One region of the Kitasatospora sp. NPDC059146 genome, then DNA from elsewhere that is predicted to be linked to it. Evidence: riboswitches for the same ligand, from Rfam matches in the RefSeq annotation. Region 1 holds a riboswitch; the other holds the start of a gene.
What was found. A riboswitch is a leader RNA that binds a small molecule or an ion and turns the genes downstream of it on or off. The one in region 1 is predicted to bind magnesium.
Positions count from the first base shown of each region.

Region 2: linked by a shared signal. The riboswitch ahead of ACFXPX_RS21230 (NRAMP family divalent metal transporter) and the one ahead of ACFXPX_RS02025 (NRAMP family divalent metal transporter) in region 1 are both predicted to bind magnesium.

Region 1 covers NZ_JBHZCY010000003.1:77,655-81,860, forward strand. Annotated here, with positions in the region: gene ACFXPX_RS02015 (FtsX-like permease family protein) at 1-372, opposite strand, end outside; gene ACFXPX_RS02020 (ABC transporter ATP-binding protein) at 369-1,163, opposite strand; M-box (ykoK) riboswitch at 1,332-1,508, shown strand; gene ACFXPX_RS02025 (NRAMP family divalent metal transporter) at 1,874-3,559, shown strand; gene ACFXPX_RS02030 (MgtC/SapB family protein) at 3,731-4,206, shown strand, end outside.
Region 2 covers NZ_JBHZCY010000048.1:10,380-14,585, forward strand. Annotated here, with positions in the region: gene ACFXPX_RS21225 (hypothetical protein) at 1-139, opposite strand, end outside; gene ACFXPX_RS21230 (NRAMP family divalent metal transporter) at 243-1,892, opposite strand; M-box (ykoK) riboswitch at 2,254-2,431, opposite strand; gene ACFXPX_RS21235 (YhgE/Pip domain-containing protein) at 2,610-3,935, shown strand; gene ACFXPX_RS21240 (FdhF/YdeP family oxidoreductase) at 3,942-4,206, opposite strand, start outside.

The DNA of each region.
Region 1 (4,206 bases):
GGTGAGCGCGCTGCCGGGCGGCAGCAGCGAGCCGACCAGGGCGGTCGGGTCGGTGCTCGCGCCCTTGAGCTGCTCGGGTGTGGGCTGTTGGCCGGGCCGCGGCTGGACGGCGAACGCGCCGTCCTCGGCGACCGGGGCCTGTTCGACGGCCTGGCCCGGGCTGAGCGCGGTGACCAGCGCGTCCGCGCCGCCCACCACCCGCTCGACCCGTTCGGCGGGGGACAGCTGGCCGCTGCGGTGGACCACGTCGGCGCCGGTGACGCCGAGCACGGGCAGGGCGATCATGGCCACGATCAGGGCGCTGCGCCCCTTGGCCCGCAGGGCGTCGCGCCGGGCCATCCGCAGCGCGACCTTCCACGCTCCGAACCTCATCGGGCCACCTCGCCGAAGGAGTTGGCGGTGGAGTCGTCGAGGGGCTGGGAGCGGTGGACGGCGGCCCGGCCGCTGCCGGAGCGGCGTCCGACGCTCTCGGAGGCGACCGAGCCGTCCCGCAGGTGGACCACCCGGTCGGCCCAACTGGCGTGTGAGGCCTCGTGGGTGACCATCATGGCGGCCGCCCCGGCGTCGCAGCGGGCGCGCAGTACGGCGAGCACGGCGTCGCCGGTGGCGGAGTCGAGCGCCCCGGTGGGTTCGTCGGCGAGGACGAGCCGGCGCTCGCCGATCAGGGCGCGGGCGATGGCGACGCGCTGCTGCTGTCCGCCGGACATGTCGTCGGGGAAGCGGTCGGCGAGCTCGCCGATGCCCATTTCCTCCAGGGCGGCGAGGGCCTCCCGGCGGGCGGTGCGTCCGGAGACGCCGTCGAGCTCGCGCGGCAGGGCGATGTTCTCGGCGGCGGTGAGGGCCGGGATCAGGTTGTAGTCCTGGAAGACGTAGCCGACGGAGCGCCGCCGCAGGTCGGCGAGCTTGCCCCGGCCGAGGCCGCCGAGGGTGACGCCCTCGACCAGCACCTCGCCGCCGCTGGGCAGGTCCAGCCCGCCGGCCAGGGTGAGCAGGGTCGACTTGCCCGAGCCGGAGGGCCCCATCACGGCGACGAACTCGCCGGCGTGGACGGTCAGGTCGACCTCGCGCAGGGCGTGCACCTCGGCGGCGCCGCGGCCGTGCACCCGGGAGACCCCGGCCAGCTGCAGGACGGGCGCGGGTCGGCTCGGATCGATGTGGGACATGGTTCCCCCTCGTGAGCTGTTCAGCTGCATATGTCGGTGAACTATATATGCCGGTGGAGGATGAGCAAGTCGCGGCGGATTTGGTCAAGGTTCTACAAAGCTGTCGAAGATCGGCCGAAAAGGTGACTCGGGGTCGCCGCGCCGGGTCTATGCTTTGGGAGGTTTGAAAAGGCACCTCGTTCGGTGAGGCGTCTTCACGGACACAGGCCACTGACCCGACGACGTCGAGAGACGCCCAGGTTCAGGACAGGTCTTCCCGAGTTAAGGGTTGACCCCAAGTGGCTTCCGGCCGATCCGGCTGGACACGCCGTGGAGTGCCAAAGCTCTGACGAGTTGGGGTGTACCGGTCCTCGAAGACCGGTGTGCTCCTTGCCGTGTCGTGATGCGGCGCACAGACGGTGCGCCCCCGACCGGGAGGAGGCGAGAGACATGGACTGCGATAGTCCGGGCCACAGTAGCCCCTGCCCCCGCATGCTCTCGAACACCTCCGGCACGCGGTAACAACCTTCCCTGCGCGTTCACCCGAAGCTTCGTCCTGCGCTCAACCATGCCCGGACGCAAGCCGCTTGACGCGTCGTCAGCATCATCGTGCCCGCACGGCCGCCGCCGCTCAGCGTCGCCGTACGGCGTGGATGCCGTGCGCCCGCAGGGAGGTCCGCCGCTGCGTGCCCCCTGACGCCCCCTCAAGGTAGGGGGAGGGAGGCCCCGCCATGACCAACGTGATGCTGGACCCGAAGATCCCCACGGTCCCCACCGCTCCCGCCGCCACCGCTGCGACCGCCGCCGCCAGGTCCGCCGTCCTGGACGACGCCCATGTCGGCGACATCAAGGGTGCGCTCGGCACCATCCGGCTCGACGACACCACCCCCCGCCACGGACTCTCCGCCCGGCTCAAGACCCTGCTGGCGATCGTCGGCCCCGGCCTGATCGTGATGGTCGGCGACAACGACGCGGGCGCCTTCTCCACCTACGGCCAGGCCGGCCAGAACTACGGCACCCAGCTGCTGTGGACGCTGCTCCTGCTCGTCCCGGTGCTGTACGTCAACCAGGAGATGGTGCTGCGCCTGGGCGCGGTCACCGGTGTCGGCCACGCCCGACTGATCCTGGAGCGCTTCGGCAAGTTCTGGGGCGCGTTCAGCGTCATTGACCTCTTCCTGCTCAACGCCCTCACCCTGGTCACCGAGTTCATCGGCGTCACCATGGCGGCCGGGTACCTGGGCCTGCCCAAGGTCCTCTCCGTGGTGCTGGCGGCGGCGATCATCATCGCCTCGGCCTTCACCGGCTCCTTCCAGCGCTTCGAGCGGGTCGCCATCACGCTCTGCGTCGGCTCGCTGCTGCTGGTGCCGATCTACTTCATGGTCCACCCGAAGACCTCGCAGATGGCCCACGACTTCGTGGTGCCGCAGATGCCCGGCGGCGCCGGCCAGCTCGCGGCCGTCATGATGGTCATCATCTCGATCGTCGGCACCACCGTCGCCCCCTGGCAGCTGTTCTTCCAGCAGTCGTACGTCATCGACAAGCGGATCACCCCGCGTTTCATGAAGTACGAGAAGGTCGACCTGTGGATCGGCATCGCGATCGTGATCATCGGCGCGGCCGCGCTGATCGGCCTCACGGCGGCGGCGTTCGCGGGCACCGACGGCTTCGGCCAGTTCTCCGACACGGCCGCCGTCGCCAAGGGCATCGAGGACAAGGCCGGCCACCTCGCGGGCGTGCTGTTCGCCATCGCCCTGCTGGACGCCTCGATCATCGGCGCCTTCGCCGTCTCGCTCTCCACCGCCTACGCCATCGGCGACGTCTTCGGCATCAAGCACTCGCTGCACCGCGGGGTCAAGGGCGCCAAGGGCTTCTACGCCGTGTACGCCGGACTGGTGGCCGTCGCCGCGACGATCACCCTGCTGTCCAACGGCTACACCCAGGGCCTGATCACCCAGTTCGTCCAGGTGCTGGCCGGGGTGCTGCTGCCCTCCGCCACCGTCTTCCTGCTGCTGCTCTGCAACGACAGGGCCGTGCTCGGCCCCTGGGCCAACGGGCCCCGGACCAACGCCTTCACCTCCACGGTGGTCGGCGTGCTGGTGATGCTCTCGCTGATCCTGACCGCCTCGGTGGTCTGGCCGGACATCAGCTCGGACGCGATCCTGTGGATCATGGGCGGCTGCGGCGTGATCGGGGTCCTGGTCGCGGGCTACTTCTTCACGGCCGGCCGCACCGGCACCAAGGAGGACCCGATCGACCGCACCGGCCGGGAGGACTGGCGGATGCCCCCGCTGGAGACCCTGGGCCGGCCGGTGATGTCCACCGCCCGCAAGGTCGGCATGGGCGCCCTGCGCGCCTACCTGCTGATCGCGATGGTCATGGTCATCATCAAGGTCGTCCAGACCGCGCTCAACCACTGAGCCGCCGAGCGGAGCCCGTACGGACGGGTGGCGGGCAGCGGCTCGCCACCCGTCCGTTCCTTTGCCCGCGATCCCCCGGCCCGCGTTGCCCGTGTTCCCCGTGTGCTCCGTACGGCCCGTACTACCCGTGTTGCCCCGTTTCCCCGTGAATCCTCTGGAGGAGGTGCCGTCGTGCACACCCTGACCACCGTCGAGTTCCTGGTCCGGCTCGCCACCGGCGTCGCCTGCGGCGCGCTGATCGGCATCGAGCGCCAGTGGCGGGCCCGGATGGCCGGCCTGCGGACCAACGCCCTGGTCGCCGCCGGTGCCACCCTGTTCGTCCTGTACAGCGAGGCGGTCGGCGACACCGGCAGCCCCACCCGGGTCGCCTCCTACGTGGTCTCCGGTATCGGCTTCCTCGGCGGTGGCGTGATCCTGCGCGACGGGGCCGGCGTCCGCGGCCTCAACACCGCCGCCACGCTGTGGTGTTCGGCCGCGGTCGGGGTGCTGGCGGCCTCCGGCAAGCTGGAGCTGGCCGCGCTCGGCACCTTCGCGGTGCTCGCCGTCCACCTGGTGCTGCGCCCGGCCGGCCGACTGCTCGACCGGTCCCCGCAGTCCGGCAGCGACCCGGACTCCACCACCCGGGCCACCGTCCACGTGGAGTGCGA
Region 2 (4,206 bases), on a different contig from region 1:
CCGGGGTGTTGCGGGTGCCCGAGCGGGGGCAGCTGCCGGGGTCGTCGAGGCGGTAGGCGCGCTCGACGCCGTCGTGCAGGGCGAGTCGGACGCTGGGGCAGTGGTGGAAGAGGTGGTGGAAGGGGGTGGTGGTGCGCATGGCCGTACTGCCTTCCTTACCCCGGGTGCGGGGTGGTCGAGGGTTCCGGGGCGGGGCCGGGGGCGGCGGGCCGTGGTGTGCGGCGCCGCCCCCGGCGTCCGGGTCAGTGGTTCAGTGCGGTCTGCACGATCTTGACGATCACCATCACCATCGCGACCAGCAGGTAGACGCGCAGGGCGCCCATGCCGAGCTTGCGGGTGGTGGACATCACCGGCTTCTCCAGGGTCTCCAGCGGGGGCATCCGCCAGTTCTCCCGGCCGGTGCGGTCGATCGGGTCCTCCTTGGTGCCGCGGCGGCCGGAGAGGAAGGAGTACCCGGCGACCAGGACGCCCGCCACCCCGCAGCCGGCCATGATCCGCAGGATCGCGTCCGAGCTGATGTCCGGCCAGACGACGGCCGCGGTGAGGATCAGCGACAGCGTGACCAGCACGCCGACCACGGCGGCGGTGAAGGCGTTGGTCTTGGGACCGTTCACCCAGGGGCCGAGCACCGCCTTGTCGTTGCAGAGCAGCAGCAGGAAGACGGTGGCGGAGGGCAGCAGCACCCCGGCCAGCACCTGGACGAACTGGGTCATCAGGCCCTGCATGTAGCCGGTGGACAGCAGGGTGATGGCGGCCGCGGCGATCACCAGGCCCGCGTAGATGCCGTAGAAGCCCTTGGCGCCCTTGACCCCGCGGTGCAGCGAGTGCTTGATGCCGAAGACGTCGCCGATGGCGTAGGCGGTGGAGAGCGAGACGGCGAAGGCGCCGATGATCGAGGCGTCCAGCAGGGCGATGGCGAACAGCACGCCCGCCAGGTGGCCGGCCTTGTCCTCGATGCCCTTGGCGACGGCCCCGGCGTCGGAGAACTGGCCGAAGCCGTCGGTGCCCGCGAAGGCGGCGGCGGTGAAGCCCATCATGGCGGCGGCGCCGATGATCACGATCGCGATGCCGATCCAGAGGTCGGCCTTCTCGTACTTCATGAAGCGCGGGGTGATCCGCTTGTCGATGACGTACGACTGCTGGAAGAACAGCTGCCAGGGGGCGACGGTGGTGCCGACGATCGAGATGATCACCAGCATGACCGCGGCCAACTCGCCCGCGCCGCCCGGCATCTGCGGCACCACGAAGTCGTGGGCCATCTGCGAGGTCTTCGGGTGGACCATGAAGTAGATCGGCACCAGCAGCAGCGAGCCTATGCACAGGGTCACCGCGACCCGCTCGAAGCGCTGGAAGGAGCCGGTGAAGGCCGAGGCGATGATGATCGCCGCCGCCAGCACCACCGAGGCGACCTTGGGCAGGCCCAGGTAGCCGGCCGCGAGCGTCACGCCGATGAACTCGGTGACCAGGGTGAGGGCGTTGAGCAGGAAGAGGTCGATGACGCTGAACGCGCCCCAGAACTTGCCGAAGCGCTCCAGGATCAGCCGGGCGTGGCCGACACCGGTGACCGCGCCCAGGCGCAGCACCATCTCCTGGTTGACGTACAGCACGGGCACCAGCATCAGCAGCGTCCACAGCAGCTGGGTGCCGTAGTTCTGGCCGGCCTGGCCGTAGGTGGAGAAGGCGCCGGCGTCGTTGTCGCCGACCATCACGATCAGGCCGGGGCCGACGATCGCCAGCAGGGTCTTGAGTCTTGCCGACAGGCCTTGGCGCGGTGCGTCGTCATCGAGCTTGATGGTGCCGAGCGCACCCTTGATGTCGCCGACGTGGGCGTCGTCCAGTACGGCCGAACGCTGCTTCTGCGGCTTGGAGTTGAGTGTGGCGTTGGTGGTCATGACGTTCCTCCCGTGGACCCCGGGACAGGCGGGGTGATGGGGGCGCGCAGCAGTAATTCCCCCTGCGTGCGGGCACGGCGCACCGGCCCGCGGCGGGGCGGTGCCCGGGCGGGCACGGCGGAGCCGCGTGCGTGCTGGCGAACGGTGCGACGACGTCGCCGCCATGACGTGACGGTGCGTCAGTTGTACGCGCAGGGAAGGTTGTTACCGCGTGCCGGAGGTGTACGAGGGCAGGCGGGGGCAGGGGCTACTGTGGCCCGGACTACTGCAATCCATGTCTCTCGCCTCCTCCCGGTCGACGCACCCCGTGGTGCGTGTCATCGACACGGCAAGGAGTTCACCGGCGCGCGCGACTGCCACCGGTTCACCCCAACTCGTCAGAGCTTTGGCACTCCACGGCGTGTCCAACCCGTTCGGGCCGGAAGCCACTTCGGATCAACCCTTAGGTCGGGAAGATCTGTCCTAACCCTGGGCGTCTCTCGACGTCGTCGGATCAGTGGCCTGTGTCCGTGAAGAAGCCTCACCGAACGAGGTGCCTTCTTCAAACCTCCAGAAGCATAGACCGACGGAAGCGCGATACTTGCGCACTTGGTAGAACCTTTACCTTTCGCGAGGCGTGACGTCCGTCCGGGTGACGCGGGTTTGAGCGCCACGTGACGACGGAACGACTTCCCGCCGGATCCGTACCCGCACACGCACACGCAGCTGAGGGGTGGCATGGCGACCGCAGGCTCCCAGACCGCAGGACCTCCGGGGGCTCCCCGGCGGGCGAGGGCGCTGGCACTCGCCCGGCGCCCGAAGCTCTGGCTCTTCCCCGGCGTCCTGTGCGCCCTGGTGGCCGCGCTGCTCTCGCTGCTCTACCTGGGCGGCATCGTCAACCCGACCGGGCACCTGCACCGGCTGCCGATCGCCCTGGTGAACGCCGACCAGGCCCCGCCCCCGCCCGGCCAGCCGGTCAACCTCGGCACCCAGCTGACCCGCGCCGTGGTGGCCGGGATCCCGGGCGACACCGTCCGCTGGCGCCAGACCGACGACGCGGGCGCCCGCGACCTGCTCGCCGCCGGCAAGGTCTACGGCGTGCTGCTCGTCCCCGCCGACTTCACCGCCACCGTCACCGCGCTCGCCGCCGGCGGGGCCACCCATCGGCCCACCCTCACCGTCCTCACCAACCCCGGCCTGGGCAGCCTCGGCTCCTCGATCGCCGCCCAGATCGCCCAGAACGCCGCCCACCAGGCCTCGGTCGCGGCCGGACAGCGGCTGCTGGCCGCCGTACCGGCCCAGGGCGGCCCGGGCGCCCAGGGGCCGGACACCGGCGCCACCGCCCGGCTGCTGCTCGCCGACCCGTTCGCCGTCGCCACCCAGGTCGGCCACCCGATCGGCAGCCACAGCGGCCTCGGCCTGAGCGCCTTCTACTTCACCCTGCTCGCCGTGCTGACCGGCTTCATCGGCGGCAACATCATCCACAACGGCGTCGACACCGCGCTCGGCTACAGCGACAGCGAGATCGGCCCCTGGCACACCCGCCGCCCGACCGTCCCGATCAGCCGCACCCAGACCCTGCTGCTCAAGATGCTGATGACCGCCGGGATCATGCTGGTCACCACCTCCCTGGTGCTGCTCTGCACGGCCGGGATCCTCGGCATGGACGCCCCGCACCAGGCCCTGCTGTGGGTGTTCGCCTACTGCGCCAGCCTCGCCGTCGGCCTCGGCGTGCAGGCGATCAACGCCGCGTTCGGCGGGATCGGGCAGCTGGTGTCCATGTTCGTGTTCATCGCGCTCGCCCTGCCGTCCTCCGGGGCGACCGTCCCGCTCCAGGCGGTGCCCGGCTTCTACCGCTTCCTGGCGGTCTTCGAGCCGATGCGGCAGCTGAGCGACGGCATCCGGGCGATCCTCTTCTTCGACGCCCGCTCGGACGCCGGGCTGGCCCGCGGCTGGGTCATGATCGCCATCGGGGTGGCGCTGGCCCTGGCCTTCGGCTTCGGGATGACCCGCTACTACGACCGCAAGGGCCTGCACCGCTGGACGCCCCAGCCCTCGGAGTAGGCCGGTCTAGCTCTTCGTCACGGTCACCTTGAGGTGCTTCATGATCGGCTGGTCGCTCTGGGTGCTGTGGTCGCCGATCGCGCACAGCACGTTCAGCTCCGGCATGTACCCGGCCGCGCAGCCGCGCGGGATGTCGTACGGGACGGCCAGGTAGCCGTGCACCGAGCGGGTGGAGCCGTCCCGGGCGGTGCTGGTGACGTCCACCGGGTCGAACTCGGCGATGCCGCGCTCGCGCATGTCGTCCCGGTTGAGGAAGACCAGGGTGCGCAGG